DNA from 3 places in the Rhizobium sp. A37_96 genome. Region 2 is predicted to be linked to each of the others. Evidence: riboswitches for the same ligand, from Rfam matches in the RefSeq annotation. Region 2 holds a riboswitch; each other region holds the start of a gene.
The links. A riboswitch is a leader RNA that binds a small molecule or an ion and turns the genes downstream of it on or off. The one in region 2 is predicted to bind thiamine pyrophosphate.

Region 1: another riboswitch for thiamine pyrophosphate. It lies ahead of thiC (phosphomethylpyrimidine synthase ThiC); the one in region 2 lies ahead of thiM (hydroxyethylthiazole kinase).
Region 3: another riboswitch for thiamine pyrophosphate. It lies ahead of thiB (thiamine ABC transporter substrate binding subunit); the one in region 2 lies ahead of thiM (hydroxyethylthiazole kinase).

What each region holds. Positions count from the first base shown of each region.
Region 1 covers NZ_JBNWDS010000008.1:79,273-83,931, forward strand. Annotated here, with positions in the region: gene ACQZ6J_RS20425 (porin) at 103-1,194, opposite strand; gene ACQZ6J_RS20430 (hypothetical protein) at 1,744-2,487, shown strand; TPP riboswitch at 2,620-2,751, shown strand; gene thiC (phosphomethylpyrimidine synthase ThiC) at 2,844-4,659, shown strand, end outside.
Region 2 covers NZ_JBNWDS010000003.1:251,893-256,551, forward strand. Annotated here, with positions in the region: gene ACQZ6J_RS12910 (3-oxoacyl-ACP reductase) at 1-624, opposite strand, end outside; gene thiD (bifunctional hydroxymethylpyrimidine kinase/phosphomethylpyrimidine kinase) at 621-1,442, opposite strand; gene thiE (thiamine phosphate synthase) at 1,439-2,074, opposite strand; gene thiM (hydroxyethylthiazole kinase) at 2,071-2,874, opposite strand; TPP riboswitch at 2,925-3,021, opposite strand; gene ACQZ6J_RS12930 (DUF1127 domain-containing protein) at 3,251-3,397, shown strand; gene yghU (glutathione-dependent disulfide-bond oxidoreductase) at 3,980-4,659, shown strand, end outside.
Region 3 covers NZ_JBNWDS010000004.1:379,703-384,361, reverse strand. Annotated here, with positions in the region: gene thiP (thiamine/thiamine pyrophosphate ABC transporter permease ThiP) at 1-386, opposite strand, end outside; gene thiB (thiamine ABC transporter substrate binding subunit) at 397-1,425, opposite strand; TPP riboswitch at 1,476-1,592, opposite strand; gene ACQZ6J_RS15540 (MDR family MFS transporter) at 1,664-3,199, opposite strand; gene ACQZ6J_RS15535 (MarR family winged helix-turn-helix transcriptional regulator) at 3,367-3,894, shown strand; gene ACQZ6J_RS15530 (thiamine diphosphokinase) at 3,967-4,620, shown strand; gene ACQZ6J_RS15525 (ABC-F family ATP-binding cassette domain-containing protein) at 4,623-4,659, shown strand, end outside.

The DNA.
Region 1 (4,659 bases), on a different contig from region 2:
ATCCTTTACTTTGATCGGAGGTCAACCGATCGATGAAAGAAGCCCAACGGATTGGAACGTCAGGCTTCTCTTACCCGGCAAGGGTGCCGGGTAATTCTGTGATTAGAAGCTACGCTCGAAGCGCAGGATACCAGCCCACTGATCCTGGTTTACAGAATCGAAGTTGGTGTAGGAGACTTCCGGCTCGATGAGCAGGTTCTTGACCGGGTTCCACTTGACGTTCGTGGTAGCGGCAAAAATCTTCGAGTCGGTGTAGGCGAGCTGGAGGTTCCACTTCAGCTTTTCGTTGATCGGAACGCCAACGCCACCCCAGACAGCCCAGTCGCCCCAGCCGCACAGCGCCGGACGATCAGCCGGGCAAGCGGAACGATCGAGGTTGGTGCCTGCATACTTGTTGAGCTTGTCGCCGTCGGTGTTCCAGCCGCCCATCAAGAAGGCCGAGAATGCGCCGAAGTCAGCGTCTACACGAGCCTTGATCGCGCCTTCTTCGACGATCGAGTCATAACCGCCGACGACCTTGAAGCCCCATGCGCCAGACTTGAAGCCGGCACCGGCAACAACGTCAGGGGCGTAATGGTTGGACTTGTCGTCCGACCACCAGCCAGCGCCATAGGAAGCGCCCGAGCCGCTGGAGTTCGAGTCTTCGAGCGAGATCACAGCCGTGAAGCCGTTGCCTGCATCGTAGTTGTAGGTCAACTGGTTGAGTTCGTACGGGCCGTCATAGATCACGTCGTCGTTGATGACGTCGCCAGCGTAACCGACATACAGGTTGTACTGCGAGTCGAGCTTACCAACCGTGAAGCCGCCGAGGCTGATGTTTGCGAACAGCAGCTTCGTGGAGGTGGAGCCGCCGTCGTTCCAGTCCCAACGCAGAACCATGTTGGTCTTCAGCGGACCGTATTCGGTGTCGGTCGCGGTGTCGACGTTCAGCTCGGCACGGGTGTGCCACAGCGTGCCGACCTTGCTGTTCGGATTGTAGGCATCGTACCATTCACCTTCAGAACGGACGCGGCCGCCGATCTTGAGGCAGGTTTCCGTGCCCGGAATGAAGAAGTAGCCAGCACCGTATGCGTCGCAAATGCGGACGTATTCCAGCGGCTCGGGCTCAGCAGCAACGATCGCGTCAGCTGCGTGGGCACCGGATACTGCTGCCAGCGCAGCAGCGGAGCCGAGAAGAAGGCTCTTGATGTTCATTATAAACTCCTGGTTGTAATATGCATTTCTAATTTACCGCGAGTACAAAGCTGGAAATGCTGCCCCGAAGATCGGTTCGGTCTGAAACGTGACCGGGCAGCCCGGCAAATACGCACCTGATGTTGGCTTGAGTCCCCTCGAACCTCCATGATTGACCCCGCGGCAAAGGTTTTGAAATGCCCCTACCGATCCGGCCGACTGCTCGACCGTAAGACAAATTATGTCCTGCTTTTGACTTACAAACAGGCCGTATGTTTGTCAATTATATGAAACGGGCTTTGGCGTTAGACTTGGGCGCTGTTGCCTAAATGCAACTGACGACATGGGCTGCAACCCGGATGCGTTCGATCCCGGCAATGGCCTGGAATATGTCATCAGATCCATGGCCGCCAATGCTTCAACAGGCGTTCGCCCGGCCAGTCAGCCGCCAAATATCGTTTGGCCGCCGCAGCAAAGTTGGGAAACAAAACTCAATAAATCGATACACACAGAAATATCGAATCTCCCTAGATTTCGGCGAATCGCGCCATCGAAGGGGACACATTGCGAATGAACGAGAACCGCCTGATCTTCATAGCGACTCCCTGCTTCGGCGGCCTCGTGACCAAGGATTACATGCAATCCATCTTCTCCCTGATGCAGACAGGTGCGCAGGCCGGCATACAGCTGACGCTGGCTCTCCTTGGCAATGACGCCTTGATTACCCGCAGCCGCAACACGCTCGTATCGTCCTTTCTGAACGACACCGCAGCCACCCATATGCTGTTTATCGACGCCGACATCAGCTTCGAACCGGATCAGGTGATGCGATTGCTGGCGGCCGACAAGGATGTCGTCGCGGCGATGTATCCGATCAAGGATTACGATTGGAACACGGCCGCCCGCACTAATTCTCAGGATGGCTCCTCGCTTGCTTCCGCCGCGCTTCATTACGTCGGCACGCCTCTGGTTGGCCAAAGCGCCGAACGGGACGGCGATTTTGTCAGTGCCGTCTATGCCGGAACTGGTATGCTTCTCATCAAGCGTGCGGTCATCGAGGCGATGACCGAGGCCTACTCGGGGCTGCGCTACAATGCCATTCATGCCTATCCGAGCACGAAGCCATCGCCAGGCACACAATACGCGCTGTTTGAATGCATGATCGAGGAGGAGACGGGCCTCTATCTCAGCGAAGATTTCGCCTTCTGCCGTCGCTGGCGTGCACTGGGCGGCAAGATCTGGCTCGATACCGCCAGCAAGCTATCCCACACCGGCCCTCACCGCTTCGTCGGCAATACCGCGCCGCGTTACTGAGGCGGCGTCAAGCCGCGGCTTTACAAAAGCACGCATAGGTTGCCATTTGCATATATGGCAGTCGCGATTCTCCGGGGAATTGCGCTGCTTGCTGCGGGGTTGACAGGAGCGGACGGGAGAGCATAGCCTTCCGTCATTCACCAGGGGGGTCCCGGCAAGGGGCTGAGATACTGCTGGACAATAAGGCTTTGCCTGTTGTGGCGCAGTGACCCGTTGAACCTGATCCAGTTCATACTGGCGTAGGGACGGTGCGAGCGCTCGAAGGCTTCGGATTCCCGCGTGGATTCCATGCCGGCGTCTTTTCATCATTCCGGCTGATTGACTGGGTCTCCAACCGCAACTTGGAGCCTCAAACCATGACCATTGCCGCAAAGAACCTCACCCCGACTGTCACCACCGGCCCGATGCCGGCATCACGGAAGATCTACGCCCCCGGGGACATCCATGCCGATATCCGCGTACCGATGCGCGAGATCAGCGTTCACCCCACATCGGGCGAGCCGCCCGTCATCGTCTATGATTCCTCCGGCCCTTACACCGTCGAAAGCGCGGATATCAGCATCGAGCAGGGCTTGCCGCAGTTGCGCCGAGACTGGGTGCTCGCTCGCGGCGACGTCGAGATCTATGAGGGCCGCCACGTACGCCCCGAGGACAATGGCTTCGTCACCGGCGAGCGGCTGACACCGGACTTTCCGGCCAAGCGTCAGCCGCTGAGGGCCATAGACGGCAAGGCCGTGACCCAGCTCGCCTATGCCCGCGCCGGCATCATCACCCCGGAAATGGAATTCATCGCCATCCGTGAGAACCTCGGCCGCAAGGCGAAGGCCGAGACCATGATCCGCGACGGCGAGAGCTTTGGCGCTCACATCCCCGACCATGTCACCCCGGAATTCGTGCGTCAGGAGGTCGCGGCCGGCCGCGCGATCATCCCGGCCAACATCAATCATCCGGAAAGCGAGCCGATGATCATCGGCCGTAACTTCCTGGTGAAGATCAACGCCAATATCGGCAATTCCGCCGTCACTTCCTCCATGGCCGAGGAGGTCGAGAAGATGGTCTGGGCAGCACGCTGGGGCGCCGATACCGTCATGGATCTATCGACCGGCCGCAACATTCATAACATCCGCGAGTGGATCATCCGCAATTCGCCACTGCCGATCGGCACCGTGCCGCTTTATCAGGCGCTGGAGAAGGTTAGCGGCATCGCCGAGGATCTCACCTGGGAAGTCTACCGCGACACGCTGATCGAGCAGGCCGAACAGGGCGTCGATTATTTCACCATCCATGCCGGCGTCCGGCTGCACTACATCCCGCTGACGGTCAATCGCGTCACCGGCATCGTCTCGCGCGGCGGCTCGATCATGGCCAAGTGGTGTCTCCATCATCATCGCGAGAGCTTCCTCTACGAGCATTTCGAGGAAATCTGCGATATCTGCCGCGCCTATGACGTTTCCTTCTCGCTCGGCGACGGTCTCCGCCCCGGGTCGATCGCCGATGCGAACGACGCCGCGCAATTTGCCGAACTCGAGACACTGGGCGAACTGACGAAGATCGCCTGGGCGAAAGACTGCCAGGTCATGATCGAAGGACCCGGCCATGTGCCGATGCACAAGATCAAGGAGAACATGGACAAGCAGCTCGCCGTCTGCGGCGAGGCGCCCTTCTACACGCTCGGGCCGCTGACCACCGATATCGCACCGGGCTACGATCATATCACTTCTGGCATAGGCGCTGCGATGATCGGCTGGTTCGGTACGGCCATGCTCTGCTACGTCACCCCGAAGGAGCATCTCGGCCTGCCCGATCGCAACGACGTCAAGACGGGTGTCATCACCTACAAGATCGCCGCCCACGCGGCCGATCTCGCCAAGGGTCACCCCGCCGCTCAAGTCCGCGACAACGCATTGTCGCGTGCCCGCTTCGAATTCCGCTGGGAGGACCAGTTCAACCTGTCGCTCGACCCCGATACCGCCCGCAGCTTCCATGACGAAACCCTGCCGAAGGAAGCCCACAAGGTCGCGCATTTCTGCTCGATGTGCGGCCCAAAATTCTGCTCCATGCGGATTTCGCATGACATCCGCGCCGAGGCGCAAAAGGAGGGGCTGGAAGCGATGGCGGCAAAATACCGCGAGGGCGGCGACCTCTACATGCCGATCGACGTCACCGCAGAGC
Region 2 (4,659 bases):
GTCGAAGACGGCTTCCGGGGTAGCGCTGCTCGCATCCGTCGTGCGCAGGAGACCGCCGGATACCATGTTGACCGTGATTCCCAGCGGGCCGAGCTCGGCGGCAGCCGTGCGGGTGAGCGACAGCAAGGCGGCTTTGGCGGCGGTATAATCGTGATAGGGCACGACCGGATTCTGGAAAAGGTTCGTACCGATCGTGACGACCCGGCCAAAGCCGGCCTGCGCCATTGCCGGCCGTGCAGCCTGTATCAGGTTCAGCGCTCCCTGCAGGGCCGTTTCCAGCTGCAGCGCCATCTCGGCCCAGCTTAAAGCATCCAGCTTCGAACGTGCGTCGCCGTTGAAGCTGAAATCGGCCAACGCATTGTGGACGACCGTCGTCGGCGCTCCGAAATGGTCCGTCACCTCCGCGACAAGCCGCTTCGTATCTTCGAGGTCGCGAATATCGGCCTGAAACGCCTGGGCGCGTTCGCCAAGCCGTGCTGCGAGCGCCTCTGCCTGCTCACGGCTTGTGCGATAGTTGACAGCGACTTTCGCGCCTTCTCGGGCAAAGGCACTTGCGATGGCCGCACCGAGCCCGCGGCCGGCGCCCGACACGATAATGATTTGGTCCTTGATTGGCAGGCTCATTTCTTCACTCCTTCTTTGTCTGCCCATAGCGCATGAAAGTGCTGTACGGGTCCGTGGCCGCTTCCGACGGAAAGTTGACCTGCCGCCGCAACCGCGGTGGCGAGATAGGCTTTGGCGACGGCGACGGCTTCCGGCAGCGGCAAGCCCTTGGCGATCTCGGCAGCGATTGCGCTGGAAAGCGTACAACCCGTCCCATGCGTATTCTTCGTCGGCAAACGTTCGGCCTCGAACCATGTCAGGCGGCCGGAGCTTGCAAGCACATCCGGACTTTCGTCACCCTCGAGATGACCGCCCTTTACCAGCACTGCCGAGGGCCCAAGCTCGGCCAGGGCAAGTGCCTGGCGCGCCATGTCTTCCCGGCTTCGCGCTTCCGTGTCATGCAAGAGCGCCGCCGCCTCGGGCAGGTTCGGCGTGATGACCGTTGCCAGGGGCAGCAATCGGGTGGTCAGCACATCGACGGCATCGGCAGCAAGCAGCGCGGCGCCGCCCTTGGCGATCATGACAGGGTCGAGCAAGACGGGCACATCGCGATGTTGCTCCAGAATGTCGGCAACGGCTTCGGCGATCGCGGCGTTGGCGATCATGCCGATCTTGACGGCATCGACGCGGATATCGGCAAAGATTGCGTTGATCTGATCCGCCACGAATTGGGGAGGCACCGGATGAACGCCGAAGACGCCCTGCGTATTTTGCGCCGTCAAAGCCGTGAGGGCGGCCATTCCGTAAACGCCGAGGGCGGAAAAGGCTTTCAGGTCGGCCTGGATGCCGGCGCCGCCGGAAGGATCGGAGCCAGCGATGGATAGGACATTGCGGATCATCGACGGGCCTCCTTGATGGCGTTGGCGATAAAGGCCGTGGCTGCCTGCGGGTCGGGCGTGCCGCATATGGCTGAGACGACCGCAAGACCATCGGCGCCGGCCGTGAGAACATTTGCCGCGTGCTCCGCCTTGAGGCCGCCGATCGCGACCGTTGGAACCGGGCAGAGCCCGACGATACGGGCAAGACCATCAAGGCCGATCGGCTGCTTGTGGTCGGGCTTGGTCGGCGTGGCAAAAACCGGACCGACCCCGGCATAATCGACGATGCTTGCATCTATGGCGGAAGCGAGCGCCTCGGTTTCCACCGAGAGACCGAGGATCATCTCCGGGCCGATCATGCGACGGGCGTCGGCGGCATTGATATCCTCCTGCCCGATATGCAGGCCATCGGCGCCGATGGCGATGGCAGCCTCGACATTGTCGTTGACGATCAGCCGCGCATTGCTTCCATGCAGGATCTGCTTGAGGGCACGACCCGTTTCGATCATCGCTGCGGTCGGAGCATGCTTGTCGCGCAGCTGTACGATCGTGGCGCCGCCAGCGATAGCGGCACGCGTCGTCTCCACCATGCCGAGATCGGCGCATAGTATGGGATCGAGCACAAGATAGAGCGAGAGATCGAAGTCTTTCATGCTGCCGATATCCTTGCTTCGCGATCCAGCGTTTCCTGGTCGAGGTTCGCCAGCGCATCGAGGAAGCGCCAGGAAAAGGAGCCAGGACCATTCGCGCTCGTTCCTGCCTGCTCTCCGGCGACGGCGAAGACGGCGAGTGCCGCCACGGTCGCATCCAATGCCGCGTCCGGCGCCGTCGCGGCAAAGGCGCCGACAAGGCAGGTGAGGGAGCAACCGAGCGCGGTGACCTGCGGCATGAACGGCGAACCACCGGCAATGCGCCGTGCCTTCTGCCCGTCGGTCACGAAATCGGTGATCCCGGTGACAGCGACGACGCAACCGTGCCTTTCGGCCAGCTGCCGGGCGGACTCTTCCGCCTGCTCGACCGGGTCCCGGCTGTCCACGCCCTGGCCGCGGCTGGCGCCGCCGGCAAGGGCGATGATCTCCGACGCGTTGCCGCGAATGATCGTCGGCCGCAGCTCGAGCAATCGGGCGACGGCATTGCGGCGAAACGCAGTGGCATAGTGAGCGACCGGATCGAGGACCCATGGCTTGCCTGCCGCATTGGCCGACTGCGCGGCCTTCAGCATGCCGGCAAGCCAGCCGGTCGAGAGCGTGCCGATATTGATCGTCAGCGCGCCGGAGATCGCGGCAAATTCGCCCGCTTCCTCTTCGGCATGCACCATCGCCGGCGACGCGCCGGCCGCAAGCATTACATTGGCTGCGACATTCATCGCGACAAAATTGGTAATGCACTGCACCAGCGGCGGGTTGGCGCGCATGGTGTCAAGCAGCCTGCCTGTTTTGATTTGGTCTTGCATATCGCCCTTTCAGGCGGGGCGAGACGCTAAGGGACGACGAGCTATGCTTCCCGAGGTCCCGAGCGACTTCCTCCGCCAGCATGATCTGGTTCAGGTTCAAAGGGTACTTCTCAGCCCGCCGGATAGCGGACGCCCCTGTCTCTCATCTCATCCCTTGTCGCAGACAAAGACGGCGCTGTCATCAGAAAATCGCAAATGCCACGACGCTGGAGAGGTGCTGCTTGCTTTTCGGGCGACCCATGCAACAAGCGCATGGGTGCAGTGATACCTTAGCTCTGCAAAAGGCGAAGGGCTTCAGCTATATATTACTCATCGAAGCGAACGGAGCGCCAAGGACGGCAGCTCAGCTTCGAAAGCCCAAGGAAAGGGGATCATCATGAACGTAGCACGCTCTTTCAACAACTGGCGCAAGTATCGTCAGACGGTCGCCGAACTGGGCCGTATGTCCACGCGCGAACTGCACGATCTGGGTATCGATCGCGGCGAAATCCGCAACGTTGCCCGCGCAGCAATCGCTCGCTAACGGCCGCAACGGCTCCTTATAAAGCTGCTTTATGCCAGCGCCTGTTCTTCCGAGCAGGCGCTTTTGCTTTGTCCGGACCTAGCGCTTCAGTGGCCCTGTTCGCGTTGCGAAAGATAGGTGAAGCCTGCCGCTTTTCGCATAACGCATAACTGCCCTGCAAATAAATGCCTATCCAGTGAGCAAAAATCGGGTATGTTATGTCTATCGAAGCGATGCACCTCCTCCCGCATCTCTTCGCTTTGCAGCTGCCCTTCTCCTCCTCCCAGGGGCGCTGCTGGAACAGCGGAACTCCTCCTCCCATCTGCTGTTCGGTTCTTGTAGAAAGCCTGCCGCACCTCCTCCCGCGGCAGGCTTTTTCGTTTCAGGCGATATCGAGCGGATTTCCGGTGGCTCGACTCGCTCGAGACTGAGGCCCTGCATCCGGGCGCTGCAATTGCCCGCCGACGACACACCCGTCCCAGCGTGTCGAAGGGTCCCACGGCTCCTCTCGCAAAAATGAACAGCCGCCACTATGTGCGGGATATGTAGCGCGCTACATCGAAGACCTACCCTCAACTTGATTCCCGAAACAGGAGGATGCCCATGACCGGTTCTGCCGACTATACGCCGCCGAAAATCTGGACCTGGAACAAGGCCAATGGCGGCCAGTTCGCCAACATCAACCGTCCGATTGCCGGGCCGACCCATGAAAAGGAACTTCCGGTCGGTCGTCATCCCCTCCAGCTCTATTCGCTGGGAACGCCCAATGGCGTGAAAGTCACCATCATGCTCGAAGAGCTGCTGGCGCTTGGCCATAGCGGCGCGGAATATGACGCCTGGCTGATCAAGATCGGCGAAGGCGATCAGTTCGGCAGCGGTTTCGTGGACGTGAATCCCAATTCGAAGATCCCTGCCTTGCTGGACCGCAGTGGCCCGAAGCCGGTCCGCGTCTTCGAATCGGCCTCGATCCTGGTATATCTCGCCGAAAAGTTTGGCGCCTTCCTGCCGACCGAGCAGCCGGCGCGTGCGGAATGCCTGTCCTGGCTGTTTTGGCAGATGGGCAGCGCGCCCTATCTCGGCGGTGGTTTCGGTCATTTTTACGCCTACGCCCCCACCAAGATCGAATATGCGATCGACCGCTTCGCCATGGAGGTGAAGCGCCAGCTCGACGTGCTCGATCGCCGTCTGGCCGAGAGCGAATACATCGCCGGCAGCGACTACACGATCGCCGACATCGCCATCTGGCCGTGGTACGGCGGTCTTGCCAAGGGTTGGCAGTACGG
Region 3 (4,659 bases), on a different contig from region 2:
AGGCCGATCGCGGCAAGCGCCTGATTGAGCAGCCCCTGCCGGCCCCATATGCCGAGCAGGCCGAGCGCGCCGATCAGCACCGGCAGGCCCATCGGCACGGCCATCAGCCGGATGAGCCACAGCCGGCCGGGGAAACGCGGCTGACGTGCCAATGCGCGGGCCACCGGTATGGCAAGCACGACGGAGAGCAGCGTCGAAAGCGTCGCCTGCAGCAGCGTGAAACGCAGGACGCGCAGCAGGTAGGGATCCGCCAGCGTGGTTTCGCCGCCGGACTCGATGCCGGCGGCAAGCAGGACGAGCACGGCAACCCCGACGAAGAGCACGATGCCGGCGAGGCTGAGCGCCCCGCCGGAAATGGCGCGTCTTCTTTCGGATGCCGTCAGCATGGTCAGGACGTCAGTTGCCGCTGGTGGCGGTCAGCCATTCGTCGATCCAGGCCTTGCGGTTCTTGTCGACGTCGGCGGGGCTCATCAGGAAAGTCTTCGTCGGCACGACGAGCTTGCTGAAGGCATCCGGCAGTGGCTCGGAGGTTGCCGAGACCGGCATCATCCAGTTGCTGGTGGGGATGATGTCCTGGAAGCCGGGAGAGACCATGAACTTCAGGAAATCGCGGGCGAGCTCCTTGTTCGGCGAGGCCTTGATGAGGCCGGCGACCTCGATCTGGATGTAATGTCCTTCCGAGAAGGCGGCGGCCTGGTAGCGGTCGGTCTTGTCCTCGATCATGTGATAGGCCGGCGACGTCGTGTAGGAGAGCACCATCGGCGCTTCGCCCTTGGTGAAAAGGTCGTAGGCTTCCGACCAGCCGGGGGTTACCGTCAGGATACGGCCCTTGAGCTTGGCCCAGGCATCTGCCGCCTTGTCGCCATAGATCGACTTGACCCAGAGCAGCAGGCCGAGTCCCGGTGTCGAGGTGCGCGGATCCTCGATGACGATTTTCTGCGAGGGATCGCCCTCGACGAGATCCTTCATGCTCTTAGGCGGATTCTTGACCGTCTGGCTGTCGTAGATGACGGCGAAATGGCCGTAGTCGTAGGGCACGAAGACGTCGTCCTTGAAATCGCCGGGAACCTTGAGGGCCGACGTGTCGACACCGCTCACATCGAAGAGGCCGGTATCCTTGGCCTCGTCGACAAGATTGGTGTCGAGGCCGAGAACGACGTCGGCCTTGGTGCCCGCACCCTCCAGCTTGAGGCGGGAGAGCAGCGCCACGCCGTCGGTGACGCTGACATAATTGACCGTGCAGCCGCAGGTCTTTTCGAAAGCGGCCTTGACCTTGGCGCCCGGACCCCAATCGGCAGTGAAGCTCTCATAAGTGTAGATGGTCAGGGTCTTGTCGGCCGCTGCAGCAGGCTGCATGGCGAAAAGGGTCGTTCCGGCGGCAAGGGCCAGGCCGGCGAAGAATGACAATAGCGAACGGTCTTGCATGACAGCGCCTCCTTTTTGGTTTCGTCTTGAAGGGGAAAAGGGCGCTATGATTTCGTCACGCGTCTAATCCCTCCGCCGGTGTTAGCCGGATCAGGTTCCGCGGGTTGGCCGGTCAAAGCCTCTCAGCCAGATGTCCGGTAGGACATAAGGCACCCCGTTAGAGCGTCGGCAGATTTAGCCTTGTGATGAAGGGATGACAAGGGAAATGATTCCCTTGTCGATTGCAGGCGGGAGGGCGCTACTCGGCGGCGTGCGCGGCGGCCGGGCTTTCGAATTTCTTCGTTGCGCCGGGAAGCTGCACATTCTTCAGCGTCAGCGCCGTCAGAAGGCCGAGCAGGCAGATGCCCGCGGCCGTCATGAACAGCGGGCTGAAAGCGCTGGCATAGGCGTTGGCGACGGCTTCGCGGGTCGCCTCCGGCAATGCGGCCATCATTTTCGGCGTCAGTTCCTCGATGTCGGAGACGCCGGCTATGGAGACGCCGACATTGCCGAGCTTGGCGGCGATGATGGCGCCATAGATGGAGATGGCGATGGAGGCGCCGCCCATGCGCGACAGCGTGACGGCGCCGGTCGCAGCGCCGACGTCGCGGGCCGAGGCCGCATTCTGCACGCCGATGACCGGAACCTGCTGTGCCAGGCCGATGCCGATGCCGTGCAGGAGCATCAGGCCGCCGATGAAGACGATGGGCGTGCCCGCATGGACGAAGGCGAGCGAGGCAAATGCGATGGTGCTGCAGGCGGCGCTGGCGACGGCGAAGGGCTTGTAGCGCCCTTTTGCCGCGATCAGCCGGCCGGCGGACAGCGAGCCGCAGACGAGGCCTCCGGTCAGCAGAATGAACAGCAGCCCTGCCATCGAAGGCGAGAGGCCCGTCGTCGTCTGCAGGAAGAGCGCGAAATAGTTGACCATGCCGATGGCAACCGCGCCGCTGGTGATCGAGATGACCAGCAGCAGGCCGAATGTCGGATTGCGGAACAGCGTCATCGGCACGATCGGTTCCGGCGCGCGGCGCTCGATGAAGACCCAGGTTACGGCGCAGATCACGCCGAAGGCGATGATGCCGAGGCATTGCGGCGACAGCAGCGATCCGAAGAGCTCGGTGCCGTCGGCGGCAAGCACGATGCTCGTCGTCGTCAAGGCAAGGACGATGGCGCCGGCGTAATCGATCTTCGGGCGGCGGGCCGGCTTGCGATAGGGAAGCATGAAAGCAAGGCCAGCGAGCACGACGAAGCCGATCGGCACGTTGACGAGGAAGATCGAGCGCCAGCCGAACAGATCGCTCATGGTGCCGCCGAGTACGGGGCCGATGGCGCCGGAGGCCATCAGCACCAGGCTCGAATAGCTCTGGTAGCGGGCGCGCTCGCGGGGCTCGAAAAGGTCGGCGTTGACGGCGAAGATCGACACCATGATACCGCCGCCGCCGAAGCCCTGCAGCACGCGGGCGGCAATCAGCGTATTCATCGACACGGCAAGGCCGCAGACGGCGGAGCCGATGGTGAAGATGGCGATTGCCGTCATCATCACATATTTGCGGCCGAAGAGATCGCCGAGCTTGCCGTAGACCGGCATGACGGCTGAGAGCGAGAGAAGATAGGCGGATCCGATCCAGCCGAAGCGCTCCAGATGCCCGAACTCACCGACGATCGTCGGAAGCGCCGTCGATACGATCTGGTTGTCGAGTGTCGCCATGAACATGGCAGTCATCAGAAACAGGAAGAGGATAAGCCGCCGTTTATGATCCGCCACGAGCGGCGCGAACGTTGTCTGCATGTCCATGGAGCAAGAAATCCGAGCTTGGCCGAAACGCTGCGCGGTCGATCGAATGCGCGGGGCGCCCCGGTTTTCATACTTGAGATATATGTGCCATTAGCATATAATTGTCAATGACAAGTGAATGCTGTTTGCATGTTTTATTTCCTTTCTCCCTCTGATATGGTGGAAAGATGACATCCGCGACGAATACACGAGAAGTTGAAGCCCAGCCGCCGACCGAAGACGAGAATCTTCTGCGCATCGGCCATGCGATGACGCGCATGCGCCTGCTGACCGGCCGGCGCATGATTGGCAGGCTCGCCATCCAGAGCGTTGCGCCCGGGCTTGAGCTTTCGCATCTCGACGTGCTCGATGTGGTGAGGCAGGCGGAGGCGACGGGCGAGGTCACCGTCGGGACGATCGCCGAGATGGTCCGCATCGATCCGTCGCGGGCAAGCCGCATCGTTGCCGACATGGTGGCCCGTGGCGTCCTGCGCCGCAAGGCGTCGCAAGCCGATGCGCGGCGTATCGTCGTGGTGCTCACCGCCCTTGGCCAGAGGCTGCTGTCGGAAATCCAGGCGCAGAAATATTCCGTCATCGGCAGCATCTTTGCCGATTGGACGCCGGAGGAAATCGAAAGCTTCTCGCTGCTGTTCGACCGATACGTCACCGGCTACGAGCAGGTTTTCCAGGCGCGCCTCAAGGAAACGGACGACTGAACGCCCGGCACGGTCGTTCTTGCGTATGGCGCTCTTCCCTAGGGACATGACTTTGCGCTATGGGCTTGGCCCATGAGCCAGTCCACCACCTTCACCATTCTGCTCGGCGGCGAGCTTCGCCTGACGGAGCGATTGCGCGCCGCCGTTGCCGGCAGCCGCTTCATCGCAGCCGATGGCGGCATGCGCCACGCGGTTGCTCTCGGGGTGGAGCCCGAACTCTGGGTCGGCGATTTCGATTCCACGCCCGCCGATCTGCAGGACGCCTTTCCGGATGTTCCGAAACAGCCCTATCCGGCGGCAAAGGCCGCGACGGATGGCGAGATTGCCGTTTCCGAGGCGATCCAGCGCGGCGCCGTCAGGCTCATCCTCGTGGGCGCCATGGGCGGTGAGCGGTCCGACCATGCGATCCAGCACCTGCTCTATGGCGTTCATCTGGCCGAAAAAGGCCTCGACGTGTTGCTGACATCCGGCGACGAGGAGGCCGTGCCGCTTCCGCCGGGCGATCTCACGCTCGCACTGCCGGCCAGCTCGCTGTTTTCGGTCCTTGGCTTCAGCGATCTGACGGGCCTTTTCATCGAGAATGCCCGATATCCCTTGCGTGATTTTCATTTGCCCTTCGGCGCATCGCGCACCATTTCCAACGTGGCGGAAGGCGATGTGCGTTTTTCGCTCGGCAGCGGCAGGGCGATCGTTCTTGCCCGCCCTTATGACCTTACCGGAGTCTGATCTTGGCCCCTCCCATTCTGAAACTCGACGACATCTTCC